One region of the Bradyrhizobium sp. SZCCHNR1043 genome, then DNA from elsewhere that is predicted to be linked to it. Evidence: predicted binding sites of a transcription regulator. Region 1 holds the regulator's gene; each other region holds the start of a gene.
What was found. Region 1 encodes LexA, which represses DNA repair genes until DNA is damaged. Its sites were predicted from a motif close to TGTTCNNNNTGTGTTCNG; they were not measured.
Positions count from the first base shown of each region.

Region 2: the regulator LexA is predicted to act here: its motif matches at 2,193-2,210, upstream of QX039_RS12320 (ribonuclease T2).
Region 3: the regulator LexA is predicted to act here: its motif matches at 2,733-2,750, upstream of QX039_RS21440 (ATP-dependent helicase).

Region 1 covers NZ_JAUEYN010000005.1:115,285-120,649, forward strand. The annotation lists gene QX039_RS10260 (ComEC/Rec2 family competence protein) at 1-1,471, shown strand, start outside; gene QX039_RS10265 (hypothetical protein) at 1,426-1,701, opposite strand; gene QX039_RS10270 (hypothetical protein) at 1,867-2,307, opposite strand; gene lexA (transcriptional repressor LexA) at 2,566-3,264, opposite strand; gene glp (gephyrin-like molybdotransferase Glp) at 3,471-4,682, opposite strand; gene QX039_RS10285 (LysR family transcriptional regulator) at 4,915-5,365, opposite strand, start outside.
Region 2 covers NZ_JAUEYN010000006.1:143,886-149,250, reverse strand. The annotation lists gene QX039_RS12340 (NAD(P)H-quinone oxidoreductase) at 1-515, shown strand, start outside; gene QX039_RS12335 (DUF3617 domain-containing protein) at 567-1,112, opposite strand; gene QX039_RS12330 (hypothetical protein) at 1,181-1,486, opposite strand; gene QX039_RS12325 (hypothetical protein) at 1,655-2,119, shown strand; gene QX039_RS12320 (ribonuclease T2) at 2,251-2,955, shown strand; gene QX039_RS12315 (23S rRNA (adenine(2030)-N(6))-methyltransferase RlmJ) at 3,091-3,951, shown strand; gene QX039_RS12310 (cold-shock protein) at 4,205-4,420, shown strand; gene QX039_RS12305 (porin family protein) at 4,697-5,332, opposite strand.
Region 3 covers NZ_JAUEYN010000012.1:52,287-57,651, forward strand. The annotation lists gene QX039_RS21440 (ATP-dependent helicase) at 401-2,500, opposite strand; gene QX039_RS21445 (hypothetical protein) at 2,908-3,324, shown strand; gene QX039_RS21450 (hypothetical protein) at 3,352-4,608, shown strand; gene QX039_RS21455 (hypothetical protein) at 4,924-5,365, shown strand, end outside.

The DNA of each region.
Region 1 (5,365 bases):
CATCGCCACCGCGCTGCTGACCGGCCGGCGCGACGCCATCACGCCCGATGTCAACGATGCGATGTTCGTCTCCGGCCTCGGCCACGTGCTGTCGATCTCCGGCTATCACATGGCCGTCGTCGCCGGCGTCGTGTTCTTCGCCGTGCGCGCGCTGCTTGCGCTGATCCCCGGCCTCACTATCAGCCATCCGATCAAGAAATGGGCGGCCGCGGCGGCGCTGGTCGCGGCGGCGTTCTACCTGCTGCTGTCGGGCGCGGAGGTCGCGACGCAGAGATCGTTCTTCATGACGGCCGTGGTGCTGATCGCGGTCATGGTCGATCGCCGCGCCGTCACCTTCCGCACGCTCGCGGTCGCGGCGATGATCGTGCTGATCGCGGCACCCGAAGCGCTGGTGCATCCGAGCTTCCAGATGTCGTTCGCGGCGACGCTCGGCCTGGTCGCGCTGGTGCAGTTCGGCCTGCCCAAACTGTTTGCGAGGCCGGACAGCTCCACGACGCAGCGCATCGCGCTGTGGGGCGGCCGCGAGCTTGCGATGCTGCTGCTGGCCTCGCTGATCGCGGGGCTTGCGACCACGCCCTATGCCGCGTTCCACTTCCATCGCGTCACGCCCTATGGCGTGCTCGCCAATCTCGCGGCGATGCCGGTGGTTTCGGTGCTGGTGATGCCCGCCGGACTGCTCGGCCTGCTGGCGGCGCCGTTCGGGCTCGACGGTCCCTGGTGGACGCTGATGGGCCTCGGCATCGACTGGATGATCGCGGTGACGCGCTGGGTGGCGGCGCTGCCTGGCGCGGTCGGGCGCATCCCGGGCTTCGGCATCGGTCCGCTGATCCTGGCCAGCCTCGGCGTCATCCTGATCGGCCTGATGCGCACACCGCTGCGCTGGTCGGGTGCCGTCGGGCTCGTGGTGGCCACCGCGTGGGCCGCCACGACGCCGCTGCCCGACGTGCTGATCGCCGGCGATGGGCGCGCGGTGGCGGTGCGCGGCCGTGACGGACGCCTGCATGTGATGCGCACCGGCAAGGACGTGTTCGCCACCAAGGAGTGGCTCGCGGCCGACGCCGATGCCCGGCTGCCGGCGGATTCATCGCTCGCCGATGGCGTCTCCTGCGACGAGGCGGGCTGCGTGGTCGCGATGGCCGACGGCCGATTCGCCGCCTTGACCCTGCGCGCCGAGGCGCTCGACGATGATTGCGCCCGTGCCGCGCTGATCGTCACCGCGCGCGCCGCGCCGTCATCCTGCGCGGCGGCCGTCATCGATCGCCAGCGCCTGCAGCAGCAGGGCGCCTTGATGCTGGTGCAGCGGGGCACCGGCTTCTCCGTCACGCCGGTGCGCGCTGGCGGCACCGATCGCCCGTGGTGGCCGGCGCCCGCCGAGGCCGGCGAGTTCGACACGACGCTGACGCCGCGTGCGCCGGTGTCGCGGCTTCAGGACGCGACGCCGCCGGAGACGGAGCAGGGCGAGCAGGATTGAGCGCCGGACAGCTCGAACGTGCTGAGATGATACAACGTGCCGAGATGATACACGGTGTCATCGGGTCCATCGAACAGCGAGGGACCTTCGACCAGCGTGAACGCAGCGCCCGGATAGCGTTGCCAGATGGCGATGTCATCAGCCGTGACCGTCAGCCATCCGAACGCAAGCATGTAGCGGCCGGACTCGGAGAGCCGGCCGGCCTTGTTCCAATCGATCTTGTTGACCACGGCGGCAAGCTCCCCCGGCACACAATGCTGGCCGAGGGATGTCGTTCCTATTCGATGCGATGCCGGAGCGTGAGGTTCGCCGGAAAGACCTTGCGCTTGCAGAAACCAAATCTCCCCCGGCCGAAAGCTCGCTCATGGCCGAGAGAAATGCGGACGCGCAGGCGCTCAGGTGATGCTGATGCGGCGAATCGATGTGGCCTGCGAAGCCGGAACGTCCTCCGCCATGCCCGGGCGGCGCTCGGCCGGCTGCTTGCTGACCGGCAATTGTAGCACGGTGACGCGCTGGCCCTCGCAGAGCTGGGTCACCAGCACGTGGCGGCCGTCGGCGAATTCGATCGCGTCGTGATGGCGATCGGGGATGTGCGTCTCGATGCTGTTGAACTTCGCGACGCGCTCGCGGATCGTCCGGGTCCAGAGCCAGCGGCTGTCGTAGCGGACGTCCTCGACAAATGCCAACTCGGTGCCGGGCAGCATGCAGACTGCGACGGTCGGCTCGCTCTCGAGGGCGAAGCCGCGGGTGGCGGTGCCGCGAAACGTCGTCGAGATCAACGTCTCGCCGACCTTGGCGGGACGGGACGCAACCGCATGGAGGCTGTAGTCACACATCGGATCGCTCCTCGTTGAGAGATAGCCGACCCACGCTCCCCCCGGACAGGCGCAGGCCTCTATCAGAGTGGACATCGAGGAGATGTTAGCGCGCGCTTCACGGCAATTCTGCGCTGATCTGCACCGCGTGCGCCCGCGGGCGATCACAAGCGTTTGAGCATGCCGCGCTGCACATCCTGAGGTGCATTCGCGCGTGACCAATTTCGATCGGCGGAGAAGCGCGTGCGCTCGCCGCCGATCGACCGATCGCGTCCGCGATCAGTACTTGCGATACAGCCCGACCAGCTTGCCTTGGATCTTCACCCGGTTGGGCGGCAGGATGCGCACCTCGTAGGCGGTGTTGGCCGGCTCCAGCGCGATCGATGCGCCGCGGCGGCGGAAGCGCTTCAACGTCGCTTCCTCATCGTCGATCAGCGCTACCACGATGTCGCCGGTGTCGGCGGTCTCGTTGCGCTGGATCAGCGCCATGTCGCCGTCGAGGATGCCGGCATCGACCATGGAGTCGCCGCGCACCTCGAGCGCATAGTGATCGCCGTTGCCGAGCATGTCGGCAGGCACGCTGATGGTGTGGCTGCGCGTCTGTAGCGCCTCGATCGGGGTACCGGCGGCGATGCGGCCCATCACCGGCACCGCGACGGGGCGCTCGCCATCGTCCAGCGCGGGAGTGCTGGTGCGCACCTTGCCGAGATTGCCCTCGATCACCGATGGGGTGAAGCCGCGGCGGTTGTTGGCAGCCTGTGACAGCTCGGGCAGCTTGATCACCTCGATCGCGCGGGCGCGGTTGGGCAGCCGGCGGATAAAGCCGCGCTCCTCGAGCGCCGTGATCAGGCGATGAATGCCGGACTTCGAGCGCAGATCGAGCGCATCCTTCATCTCGTCGAAGGACGGCGGCACGCCGGCTTCCTTGAGCCGCTCGTTGATGAACCGCAGAAGTTCGTACTGTTTGCGCGTCAGCATCTCGACCTGGTCCCCAGTTTGTTGTCGTCCGAGTCCAGGAGCTGCGCCTTGAGCACAAACCGGCTGAGAGCGCCTTGGAGTCGGACCATCATCGCGTCGCCCGCAACATACTAAAAACAAATCATGAACGGACACTATATGTTCGATGTGTGTTCCGCAATCCTTAAATTGTAGTGAACGGACCGGGCTTTGCCGGGGGAAACGGCCTAGCTCGGCAGGCGCAGGATCTCGCACGGGCTGCCGGCGGCGGCCTTCGGCGCAAACGCCCGCCGGATCACCAGCGCCTGCGAGAGCGCGAGATTGCCGAGCAGCGACGAATCCTGCTGGGTCACCGGCGTTGCGATCAGGGTGCCGTCGGCGCGCTCCTCGAGCTGCGCCCGCAGATAGTCCTCGCGCGAATCGTTGGCCCCGAGTTCGCGGCCGAGCAGGGCGGTCTCGCGTGGCATGCGAGCTTCGTCGCGGCCGAGCAGCCGCCGAATCAGCGGCACCAGGAACAGGATGGCGCAGACATAGGACGACACCGGATTGCCGGGCAGTCCGATCACCCTCATGTCGCCGAGCCGTCCGTGCATCATCGGCTTGCCCGGCCGCATCGCGATCTTCCAGAACGCCATCTCGACGCCCTCGGCTTCGAGCGCCTGCTTGACGAGGTCGTGATCGCCGACCGAGGCGCCGCCGGTCGTGATCAGGATGTCGGCCTTGGCCTCGCGCGCCCGCCGGATCCCGGCGATCGTGGCCTCCATCGTATCCGCGGCGATGCCGAGATCGATCGGTGTCGCGCCCTCGCTGCGCACCAGCGCCCGCAGGGCGTAGCCGTTGGAATAGACGATCTGGCCCGGGCCGGGCGTCGAGCCAGGCATCACGAGCTCGTCGCCGGTGGCGAGCAGCGCCACCTTCGGCCGGCGCCGCACCGGCAGTGCCGGATGATTCATGCTGGCCGCCAGCGACAGGTCGCGGTCGCTGAGCCGGCGGCCCGCCTTCAGCAGCACCATGCCCTCATGAAAGTCGACGCCGGCGGGCCGGATGTGCCGGCCCTTGATCGCGGCCTCGGTGATCACGACGTGGCCATCTTCGGCGATCGTGTCCTCCTGGATCACCACCGCGTCGGCGCCCTCAGGGACAACGCCACCAGTGAAGATGCGCGCCGCCTCGCCGGGTCCGACCACGCGATCGAACGGCCGCCCCGCCGCGACCTCGCCGATCACCCTCAGCCGCACCTTGGCCTGGGCTGCGTCCGCCGCGCGCACGGCGTAGCCGTCCATCGCCGACATCGCCTCGGGCGGCTGCGTCCGCAGCGCCGCGAGGTCGCGGGCCAGGATGCGGTGATGGGCCTCGTCCAGCGTCACCAGCTCCTCGGCCAGCGGCTCCGCGCCGGCGAGCACGGCGGACAACGCATCAGACACCGGCATCAGGGCCATGAGAGTTCCTTCGGATGGAGACGGCAGATCGAATGAGTCGCCTTCTAACCGAACGCGCACGGCTCGGCCAAGGGCTCAGGCCGCTTCCTGCCTTCTGATCGTCTGATGTTGGCCGCGTCCGGGCCGCTGCCTCACGACCGCGCGAGAAACCCTGCAATCAGTGCGCAGAAGGTCGACCGCAGTGCCAAGGCGTTGGCCGATGCGCCGTTCCGGTTAGCTCCCGCCCCGCGTTCTATCCAGCAGCTGCGCGACAGGCGGCGCGCTCGGTCGTGTGCAGGATATCCGCCACCATGTTCCGCAGCCAGACCGATGCTGCATCACGATCGAGCTGCAGCGGCCAGACCATCGAGACGGCCGGCAGCCGCAGCTTCAACGGCGCGGGACAGAGCGTCAGCCCAAATCGCGGCCCGTAGAGCTTTGCCATCCTGGTCGGTATCGTCGTGATCACCGGTGATGCGGCGACCGTCGCCAGCACGCTGAGGAATTCCGAGGAGGCCGAGACCACGTTGAGCTCGGTCCCGATCTCATCCAGCGCCGCCTCCAGACAGCCCTGCAGGCTGTTGGTCAGCGTCACCAGCGCGTGCGGAAGCGACAGATAGTCGGCGAGGCTGATCGGTGTTTTCATCGCGATGCGCTTTGGATTGTAGACGCAGCTCAGCGCCTGCTCGAACAGGAGCTGGGAT
Region 2 (5,365 bases), on a different contig from region 1:
CGATCCAGCTCCTGCGCGCGCTGGGTCATCCCGTCATCGCCACCGCCGGCACCGCAGAGAAGCGCGCCGCGGCGCTCAGGCTCGGCTGCAGCGCCGTGTTCGACTACGCCGATCCTGATCTCGCCGAGCAGATCCGCGCGGCGACGGGGATGCACGGTGTCGACTGCATCCTCGACACCTCCGCAGGCGCTCACATCGCGCAGGACCTTGTGGCGCTCGCAATGGGCGGACGGATCGCCCTGCTCTCAGCCGGACATGGGAACGAGTTGGCGGTGCCGCTGCGCGGCCTGATGGCGCGCCGGGCCAGCATCACCGGCGCGTTCCTGCGTTCGACGGCACTGGACCTCAAACGACGCATCGCGGCCGACCTGCGGCAACGCGTCGGGCCCCTTCTCGGGACGGCCATTCGGCCGCACATCGACAGCATCTATCGCTTGTCCGAGGCGGCCGATGCGCACACCCGCATGGAGACGAGCCGACATATCGGGAAGATCGTGCTTTGCGTCCGCGAATGAGCGACGATCCATGTCTCTGCGCTCGTGCCGCCAAACGCAACGGCCGCCCGCCTACTGCTTGGCACCCGGAATGAGGTTCTTCAGCTTGTTCATGTCCTTGATGTTCATCTTCATGCCACCGGGCATGACGATGTCGCCGGGCTTCTGGTCGGGCTTGCAGGCGCCGAGCCACTTCGCCTCGATGGTCATCGCGGTCTCCTTGGCGGCGCCGGCGGCACCGCCCTGGATGCGCGAGGTGGTCTTCACCGTGTAGGCCGAGTTGAAGTCACCGGTGATGTCGGCATGCGAGGTCGTGTTCATGCCGCCGAAGCTGCAGACGGCATCACTGACATAGCCGGTTGCGGTCTTCTGGATGTCCTGCTTGGAGCAGACCTGCTGCGCCATCGGCGAGGCCATGTTGTTCATGTCCCTGTCGGTGGTCTCGTCGGTGCAGTGCTGCATGGTCATCTCCGGCAGCTGGCCGCCGGACCTGACCATCTTCAATTCCCACAGGCCCGCCTTGCGCACCGGCAGGTCCACGGCACGGGCCTCGTGACTCGCGGTCACGCTGAGGAGACAGCAGGCCAGAAGGCCGATGGCAGTGCGTGTGCAGGTCATGTGTTCCGTTCCGGCTCGTTGCGCGATGTCGGAGCGAATGCCGCCAAAAGATGGCAATTAGGAGAACGTTAGTACAGCGTCCGCAGCGGCCGTTGTGCCGAGCCATAGGGCACCCAGCGGCAGGCGAACGAGACGTAGCCGCCGTAGCGCGCATCGACGGCGCGGAACTTCGCGACCTTGCCGTAGGAGGCGCAATGATCGACCGCGAGCTGGCGCGCATCCGTGCGCTGGGCCAGCTGGTAGGCGATGATGCCGCCGGTGTCGTTGCCCTTGAAGGGCGGCACCACGTCGGCGTGGGCCGATGCGGTAGCCAGCAGCATCCCGACGGCCACGAGGCCTGCAGTCTTCACGAATCCGGCCTTCAGCGTCCGCATTGCATTCTCCTCGAGCTGGCCTGCCATCCTAAAGGTCCTGTGCGGTCAAGAAAAGAACACCAGCCTCGCGTTAACAGGACTAATCGTGGAGTGTTGCCGCGTTGCACTTGACCTCCTGTGGCCGCCGCGGCACGGTCCACGCTCCCGGATCAGCCTTGCGGACGGCCCATGCGCGACTTCAGCTCACCTTTCAAGATGTTCGGCGCCGCCTGTGGCGCGCTGCTTGCCGCTATCGTCGCCACCGCCCCGGCTCAGGCCGCCAATCCGCTCGAAATGAATTTCTGGCTCTCCGGTCCGAAGTACGAAGGCCGGGTTGCCCCCTGCGAGGCGGCCATTCCGACCATCGTGTCGCGATTCCAGGACAAGGAGAGCACCTTCTGGAATTCCTCGCTGACGATCACCGGCGTCGCCAACGTCCATGAGATCGCCTTCCGCCCCTGGCAGTCCGACAATATTCCGCGCCGCTTCTGCACCGGCAGCGTGATGATCAGCGACGGCAAGGCGCGCACCGTCAACTTCTCGATCATCGAGGATGGCGGCTTCGCCGGCTATGACCAGGGCGTCGAGTTCTGCGTCGTCGGCCTCGATCGCAACTGGGCCTTCAATCCGGCCTGCCGCGCCGCCAAGCCCTGATTCGATTTTGTCGGACCATCGGCCGCTCGCGCGGGCGGCCGGCTGACGAATGGCTGCCTCGGGGCAGCCATTTTGTTCTTGAAATGTTCCAACGCGCTGCTAGGCTCCTGGCATTGTCCGGGGAGTTCGCCATGTTCGATTGCCTGCGCCGACCTGCCGTCCTGTTGTCCATAACGATCGCCTGCTTTGCCCTCTTGGTGGGTGTGCTCGCGGCTGGCTCCGCCGAGGCGCAGGACCGTCGCCAGAACGCGCCGGGCGCGTTCGACTTCTACGTTCTCTCGCTATCCTGGTCGCCCTCGTACTGTGCCGAAGCCGAGGAGCGAGGCGGCCGCGGCAACCGGTCCCAGCAGTGCGGCGGCCGGCCCTACTCGTTCGTCGTGCACGGGCTGTGGCCGCAATACGAGAACGGCTACCCCGAATATTGCGAGCAGCCGGCGCCGCGCCTGCCGCGCAACATCATGACCTCGATGCTCGACCTGATGCCGGCGCCGGGCCTGATCTACAACGAGTGGGACAAGCACGGCACCTGCGCCGGCCTGTCCGCGAAGGCCTACTTCGAAATCATCCGCAAGGCCCGCGCCGCCATCAAGATCCCGCCGGAATTCCTCGATCTCGCGGAGGCCAAGACGGTGGCGCCGGGGGCGGTCGAGGAGGCCTTCATCAAGGCCAACCCCAAGCTCACGACATCGGGCATTGCCGTCACCTGCAACCGCACCAGGCTGAGCGAGGTCCGGATCTGCCTGTCGAAGGATCTGGAGTTTCGCAACTGCGACGAGATCGACCGCCAGGCCTGCCGGCGCGACGAGGTCAACATGCCGCCGGTCCGCGGCGGCTAGCGACGGCCGAATCGGGCGACCGCAGTGCGTCGGCCTGCGGCGCCTCTCGCCGCGGCGCTGATCCGATGCTCTCTGGATCCATCCGGCGCATCGACGGGGTACCCTTTTGACGCGGAACGGCGTAACTCGTGCCGCATGAACTACCGACACGCCTTTCACGCCGGCGGCTTTGCCGACGTCATCAAGCACATCGTGCTGACGCGCATCCTGATCTACCTCCAGGAGAAGCCCGCTGCGTTCCGGGTGATCGACACCCATGCCGGCGCAGGCCTGTACGATCTCACCGGCGACGAGGCCATCCGCAGTGGCGAGTTCCTCACCGGCATCGCTCGCGTGCTGCAGGCGCGCTTCTCCGAGCAGGCCTATGCACTCTTGTCGCCCTATCTCGACATCATCAGATCGTTCAATCCGAAGGCCGAGCTCGTCGCCTATCCCGGCTCGCCGCTGATCGCGCGCGCGCTGCTGCGGCCGCAGGACCGCATGACCCTGTGCGAGCTCGCGCCGATCCCCCGCAAGCAGCTGATCGATCAGTTGCGCCGCGACACCCAGGCCCGCGTCGTCGATCTCGACGGCTGGGTCGCCCTGCCCGCCTTCGTGCCGCCAAACGAGCGCCGGGGCGTGGTGCTGATCGATCCGGCGTTCGAGGCCAAGGATGAGTTCGAGCGGCTCGCGGACCGCTTTGCTGCGGCCTTCGCAAAGTGGACCACCGGTATCTACGTGCTCTGGTATCCCGCCAAGAACCGGCGTGCGACGGAAGAGCTGACCGATCGCGTCGCGGCGCTCGCGGCCGCGGCCAAGCCGCCGGGCAAGGTGCTGCGGATCGAGTTCAGTGTTGCGCCGCAGATCGAAGGCGAGGCGCTGACCTCGACCGGGCTGCTGATCGTCAACCCGCCCTGGACATTGCATGACGAGTTGAAGCTCATCCTGCAGGAACTGCAGAAGCCGCTCGGCCAGGGCGGCGCGGCGCGCTTCCGGATCGAATTCCCCAAAGCTTGAAACGGCGACTGGTCGAAAAGCCGTAGTCAATCGGCGCGGAACCGTATTATTGTGTCTAATTGTAAGACTGGCTTTACGTTCCGCTTCCGCGAATGGTTGCGGCGGGGTGATCAAGGCCTAACAAGATCCAGACGATCCGGCGTGGCGAGCGCTGGGCGTTAAGGTGGCCAACGCTTTCCGATCAAAGTGATGTCCGGTCGGACGCTGCGCAGAGCGCGCAGTGGAGGAAGCATTGCGGGGGAGGAGTTTCCCGATGGCCATGACTGGGACGGTCAAGTTCTTCAATGGTGAGCGCGGCTACGGCTTCATCAAGCCGGACGACGGTGGACGCGACGTGTTCGTGCACATCACGGCGGTGGAGCGCGCGGGCCTGAAGGATCTGACCGAGGGACAACGGATCAGCTTCGAGGTAGAGCCGGACAAGAAGGGCAAGGGCCCGAAGGCGGTGAACCTGGTCCTGTCGTCTTAGGGCGAGCCCACCAGGCGACGGTTCACGCACCAGCGTGAGACTGCAGCCGCGGGCGCCTCGACGGCATCTCATTCGTTCGTTTGGAAGCTGCCGGCAGCGCCGCCGGCTCGCGTGCACAGCATTGCCGGCTCGTACGTGCAGGCCGCGCGCGATGCTGCATGCCTCCAGATTGCACGGAGCACTACGACAAAAGGGACTCCGACAAAAAAATCCCGGCCGCGCGAGCGGCCGGGAGGTTGTCGTTGGACGTTTCTTCTTCCTATTCCCTCGTTGCCATCAGAAGTGGAAGTTGATGCCTGCGCGCACAACTCCAAACCGATAGTCGTTCTTCGCCCCCGTGATCACGAAATTGCTGCTGTCGAGATCGACGTAGAGATACTCGATCTTGGCGGTCCAGTTCTGCGCCAGGCCGAACTCGGTGCCGGCACCGAGCGTCCAGCCCACCGTGGTGTGCGATTCCGAAAGACCGAAGGTCTCGGCGCGCAGGCCGCCAAAGGCGAGGCCGCCGGTGCCGTAGAACAGGATGTTGTTGAAGGCGTAGCCGGCGCGGCCGCGCAATGTGCCGAACCATGGGTTCGAGAACTTCCACGGCGCAAAGGTGTCGTTGGCGCCGGTCAGGTTGATATCGCCCTCGGCGCCGAACACCCATGGGCCGTTCTGCCAATTGTACCCCGCGGTCAGGCCGCCGGTGAGGCCGGACGGCTTGGTCGGGTTGTTGCCGACGGTGCCCCATTCGTAGCCCAGCGTGCCGCCGAGATAGGGGCCGGCCCAGCTATAGGCGTTGAGGGGCTGGCTCACGGTATAGGGCGCGCCGCGCCCATAGCCGAGATCGGCCGCCTGCGCCGAGACCGATCCGAGAGCCGCCGCGCCCAAGCCCGCCGCGGCGGCAGCACCGACCAAGAACCTGTTCATCGCTCACTCCACGCAACTCGCCGTCACCACCCG
Region 3 (5,365 bases), on a different contig from region 1:
GGGCGGCGTAGCGATTGGCCTTTGAGGCGAGGCACCGCCCGGGGGCTGCGGTTGGGGCTGCGGTCGAGGTTGTGGATTGACGGATGTCGATGGGTGTGGCCGCCGCGCGGGAGAAAGGGGCGGCTCCTTCGGACGCGGCGGCGGCGATGGGCGCTCGATCGGCTCGGGCTTTGGCGGCGCAGGACGCGCGGGTTCAGCGACATCTTCCGGAACCTCGATGTCAGGAAAATCAGGCGGATCGATTGGAGCGGGTCGCCGCGGCGCAGGCCGAGGGGGCGGTTGCGCGGGAACGGCCTCGCACTTATGCGGCTCATTGTTCTCGAACGGCACCCACTGACCGTGGGGCATCTGCCGCATGGAGATCCAGCGTTTGCAGCTTCGGCAGCGGCGGCTGTAGGAGCTAGCCATAGAGGCCGGCCTGCGTGAGGAATGTACTGGCCGCCACGCGGGTTTTGCAGGACGTCTTCAAGTAACTAACGATCAGGTTCGAAGAGGCTCTCGTCAACGCCACGTAGAAAAGTCGCCGTTCGTCCTCGACGAGCGCGCGTTTGTGGGGAATGAGCCCTTCGTTGCAGCTGGTCAGGATTACGGTGTGCCATTGCAGCCCCTTGGCCTTGAAGTAGGTCGCCAGGGCGACGCCATCTTGCTCTTCACCCGTCTTGGCCTCTTTTGCGCGCTTGAGGGCGTTGTCCACGGTGTCGACGAACGCATCGACGCGGCCGCGGAAGCTCGCGGCCAATTCGTAGACTTCACCGAGGGGTACTTCGTTATCGATCACGTCCTCGAGGCTGCCGACCATGCCGCGAAGCCCCCGGAAATCCTTGGCGAGAATATCCAGCGTCTTGAAGAGTGAGGGCGCCTTCGCGACGTCCTGCATGACGGAGGCAAAACGGCTTTCCCGGAGCTTCGGCAGGAGGGTCAACACGGATCGACTCGCCAGTACGTCAAAGAAAGAAGGCGCGGCCTCGAAGGCCCTTTCGAGTCTCGCCAGGATCCGTTCATCAACGTACTGAAAATAAGATCTTAGGCTCAGGACCGCGTCGGCCGGGTCCGGCTGCTGGTTCTTGCTAAGGGCCAGCTTTGCACGCAATACACCAAGTAGTTTCTCCAACTCATTGTTGTGCAGAATATTGTCCTGTTCGCGAACGTTGTAGGGAATGCCGCGGAGGATGAACTGCAACTGGATCGGCAGACTCTGGGCGTTGGTGCGGTAGAGCACGGCGAAGTCAGAGAATTTGAGCTCCTTGTTGCGCCGGCGTACCCGTTCGATGGTCGTGGCGATCATCTTGGCTTCGGCAGTGGCCGTCGTTGACTCGATCACCTTGATGGAGGCATCGTCTGAACGGTGCGCGATGGGATTCTTCTCGACGCGCCATTGGTTATGGCGGATCAGTCGCGTAGCGTGGTCGACGATATTGCGGGGGCAGCGGTAGTTGCGTTTGAGCTCGAAGCTTTCGACCTGACGTCCGAGGTATTTTTCGAGTTCGATTATGTAGCGCGGCGTGCAGCCCCGGAAGCCATAGATGGCCTGATCATCGTCTCCGGTGATGACCAGCCGCGCCCGTTGAGCGATCAGGGACACAAAGGCGAAATCCAGCTCGTTGATATCCTGGAATTCGTCGACGATGATTTCGTCAAACTGGTGTTGGGCCAACGAAAGGACGTTGGGGGACGAGTCTAGGCATTTGACGGCGCGGAGTTTCTGGTCATCAAAGTCCATGCGCCGCTCGCGCTGGAGCAGGCGTTCGTATTCCTTGAACATCCAGTAGACAGCCTGAATGACGAGTTTCTTCTCGTCGGAGGTTGATCCGGGCTGGAAAAAGACCTCACCGGCTTTGCTGGTGAGCATGAAATCCGCCAATTTCTGCGGATCAGTCGCACGCGGGTCGAAGAGAGCATTTTTTAAGAGGCCAAAAAATTCGCTGTAGAAGCGGAATCGAAGGGAGGCTGGCAGGGCATCGTGCCGCTTGCGGCCCTCCTCTGTCGAGGCGAGGGTGTCCTTCAGCTCTTTGATCAATCGCCAGACACGAGGCGCTTCGATGATCTGCTTGTGCTCGGCGTGAAAATGGTCGCGCAAAATCTTATAGCCGAACGCGTTCAGCGTACTTATCTGGAAGTTCTGGTGCGGCGCAGAGAGGCCGGAAAGCTGTTCCGTGACCTTTTCCCGTAGAGCCCTGACGGCAGAGTTATCGAATGTCAGACAGAGGATGCGCTCGGGACGGGTACCCTTTTTGGCCAGATGCAGCACCCGGTTGATGATGGTCTGGGTTTTTCCTGAGCCGGCCGGTGCGATCAGCCGAATGGTCTGATGGGGTGCATGGATGAGCGAGAGTTGGTCGGCATCCGCAGCAGGCTGGAAAGCTTTCAGTGCGGGCCTGGCATCAAGTTCGACCTCGCGCAGCCGTTGCTCCAGCTGACGTTCGAGCTCTTCGCGGACATCGAAGTTGGCGAACTCGTCGTCCAGCGACAGCGTGGGCCTGATGCGGGTTACCGTCCCCATGTGTCGGCTCCTGCAAGAACCAAAGTATCGATAGGCTTGGAGAAACAACTATTTAGAGCAACCCTGCGTTGTTTTGGCAAGGCAATCGGATAAGCGACGGATCCAATATTTAAATACCGCCGGCCGCCGAGCTTGGCCAGAATGCGCTGTTGCCCCCTGCGCTTCACGAACGCTTCGTGACTGAGCTCTTCGCCTTTGCGCTTTGTCATGCGTTAGTGCCGTGTCCGAACAGGAGAACGGAATCTGAACAGCTCACTGACATGCGGTAAACTTACGATCCAGCAGACGCGGACAAAAAAAACTCGCCGGTAACCGGAGGTTGTTTCACGTCGAGATAAATGCTGCATACTATTGCAATCTAGGGGGTTGTTTTGGCGTGCGCGCTTTGACGCGGTTGAGGTGGGCTAATGAACCAGGATGAAGAAGTTGTCCGACATGCGCCAGGTATTGCGAAGGTTAGTGAACTAAAGGCGGCACTAAGCGACGCTTGGAAAAATGAGATACTTGCTAAGCCCACGGAGCTGAAGAAGGCTGCCGAGGTGCTCGGGGTTGATCCCAATGAGCTCAAGAGCCTCATTTCTCCGCCGCTTGCGATTCAGTCCGAGAGGGCCGGTATGACCGGCGGAGAGGTGCTGATCGTGATGGCAATCTGGGCGGGAAACGAGATTGTTCTTGGAGCCTTCAAGGATCTCGCCAAAGAGCAGCTAAAAAATCGATTGAAGCAGCTCTGGTCTGTTGTACTTGAGCCCCTCGTTCGCGACTTACTTGAGGACAGGCGCTACGGATTAGGTCCTCAGATCGACGAAAAGAAAAAGAACGAATAGATCTAAAGAGGAACAAGGGTCTCCGCAGTGCGGAATCGGCATTTAAGGCTAGCACAGATCAAGTCGCTGGTCGCTCGACTCTCGATCTCAATTACCCTTGAGGCGAGATCGCTCAACGGAGGGGAGAAGGAGCTTGAGGCGAACAAGCAGGCCAATAGGACGAGATACAACATCGTAAAGTTGTTGGTCGCGGAGGCCGATCGGCTTGAGCAACACAGCGGTCGACTCGATGATGCGCTTAAGAAGCTGTCTAAGATCGCAAAGGAAGAGGTTGTTGAGGGAAGCGGCGCGGCATTCGAGGACCTGCGCAACCGTCTGAACGAGCTCGCGCGTTCGTTCGCGAGGGTCGATTGCAAGCAATGTGCCGGAGAGTTGGAGCGGATCTGTTGCGGTGATCCAGCCATTGATGAGGCAAATCTTTCCGCGGGCCTTTGCATAGCGTTATTGCACGACTCCTTGGCTTGCATTGTCCAGCAGGCGTGCCGCGCCTACGCCGACGCAGCTGTCCGAGTCCCGGTGATTAGACTATCAATCGAAAGCACTCATCGCGATCAGGACGCCGATCTGTTTCGCGAGTTTAATATCAGTGGTTTTTGCGATGTGATCCAAGACGAAGCTCTCACCTCCTACGTGGTTCTTTCGATCAAGCAGGGAACATTCGACTGGACTGCCATGTGCGGTGTTCCCTATATTTTCGCACACGAGGTCATGTGTCATGCCTTTCAGAGTCTGCATAGTCGCGTGCGCGCAATCGCGGACGGGAAGTGTCTGTGGAGCGAAGCTTGGATGGACCGTCTCGCGTTTGAGATGTGCAAGCACTGGCTAGAGCGCCCACCCAGAACCTTTCCGAAGTGGTTCCTTGCAGATGTGTTGGAAATAGAGGATCAGGCGAGTGCTATTCATAAATTCCGCTACACTCCGCGGGGCTGTCTGACGGATGATGAGGCAAAAGAGTTCAAGCGCGCGCGCGATGCGTTTCGCCTGCTACGAGACAATTGGAGCTGTAACGAGAAAATCGACTTGTTGGCTCATCGAGCCGTACGTTTTTCTACATGCTTGAATGCAAGTGATGCCGACAATGAAGACCGCGAGGATGTGGCCATCCTGCTCGGCTCGCTATTGGGTCAGGATGCGGAGCCGTTCCGAGCCGAAGCTGCCCTCCACAGTTGCTCCGAGTTCCTTACCGATGGCTCGGTATTCAACCTATTGGCGAATCTCAAGAAAATCAGGGACATGTCAATGGAATCGATAGTGCTGTTACGGCAACAGTCTGCGGAAAATTAAGCATAAGGCGGCGTCTGCCTTGTTTTCCGGTCATTTGACCGTATATTCAAGTTATGTGAAGCTCGGGCTGACAATATGAATTCTATAGAGCGGGCCTCGGCTCTGCTTGGGAGCGATCTGCGGCTCCTAACGGCTGCAAGTCGGCTCAAACAATTCACTATTGACGAGCTCGCTCAGCATGCCGGTTTGGGGCCGGAGTTGACCCGTAGCTTTCTGCGCCGTCACCCAGACTTCGAGCAGATCGCGGTAGCAGCGCCAGAGGGGCGTGGTCGCCGAAAGAAAATATGGCGGTTGCGTCCTGACCGGAGCATGCACGTGGCGGCGCGGGTTGCCGATGTTTCCCGCGTTATCGGTTGGTCGCCCTCGCCCGCGGAGGACAGTCCGAAGACGTGGGAGCTCCTGGTCGCCACGCTTTCGCAGCTCGAGGAATTGTCCTCGACCGACGATCAGCGCCGGAGGATCTTGCGTCGGGCTGAAATGTATCTCGCATCCTCGGAGATGGAGTTGCGCGATCGTATTGCGTTATCTCTTCCGCTGGCATCCCAGGAGCAGCGGATCGTCGCCGAAGCAGGAAAGACAATAAGGCTGCTGCGTAAGATTGACACGCTGCCGCGGACCTTTCTGGAGTTCTTTCGGCCGAGTCAGACCTTGCGCTCTGAATTCGGAATGATCTTAGGCGATTGGACGAGACGAATGGAGCTGTCCGCGCTAGACGAGAATGTATCGGCGCTCGACGAGGAGGTTGCTCGAGATCAGC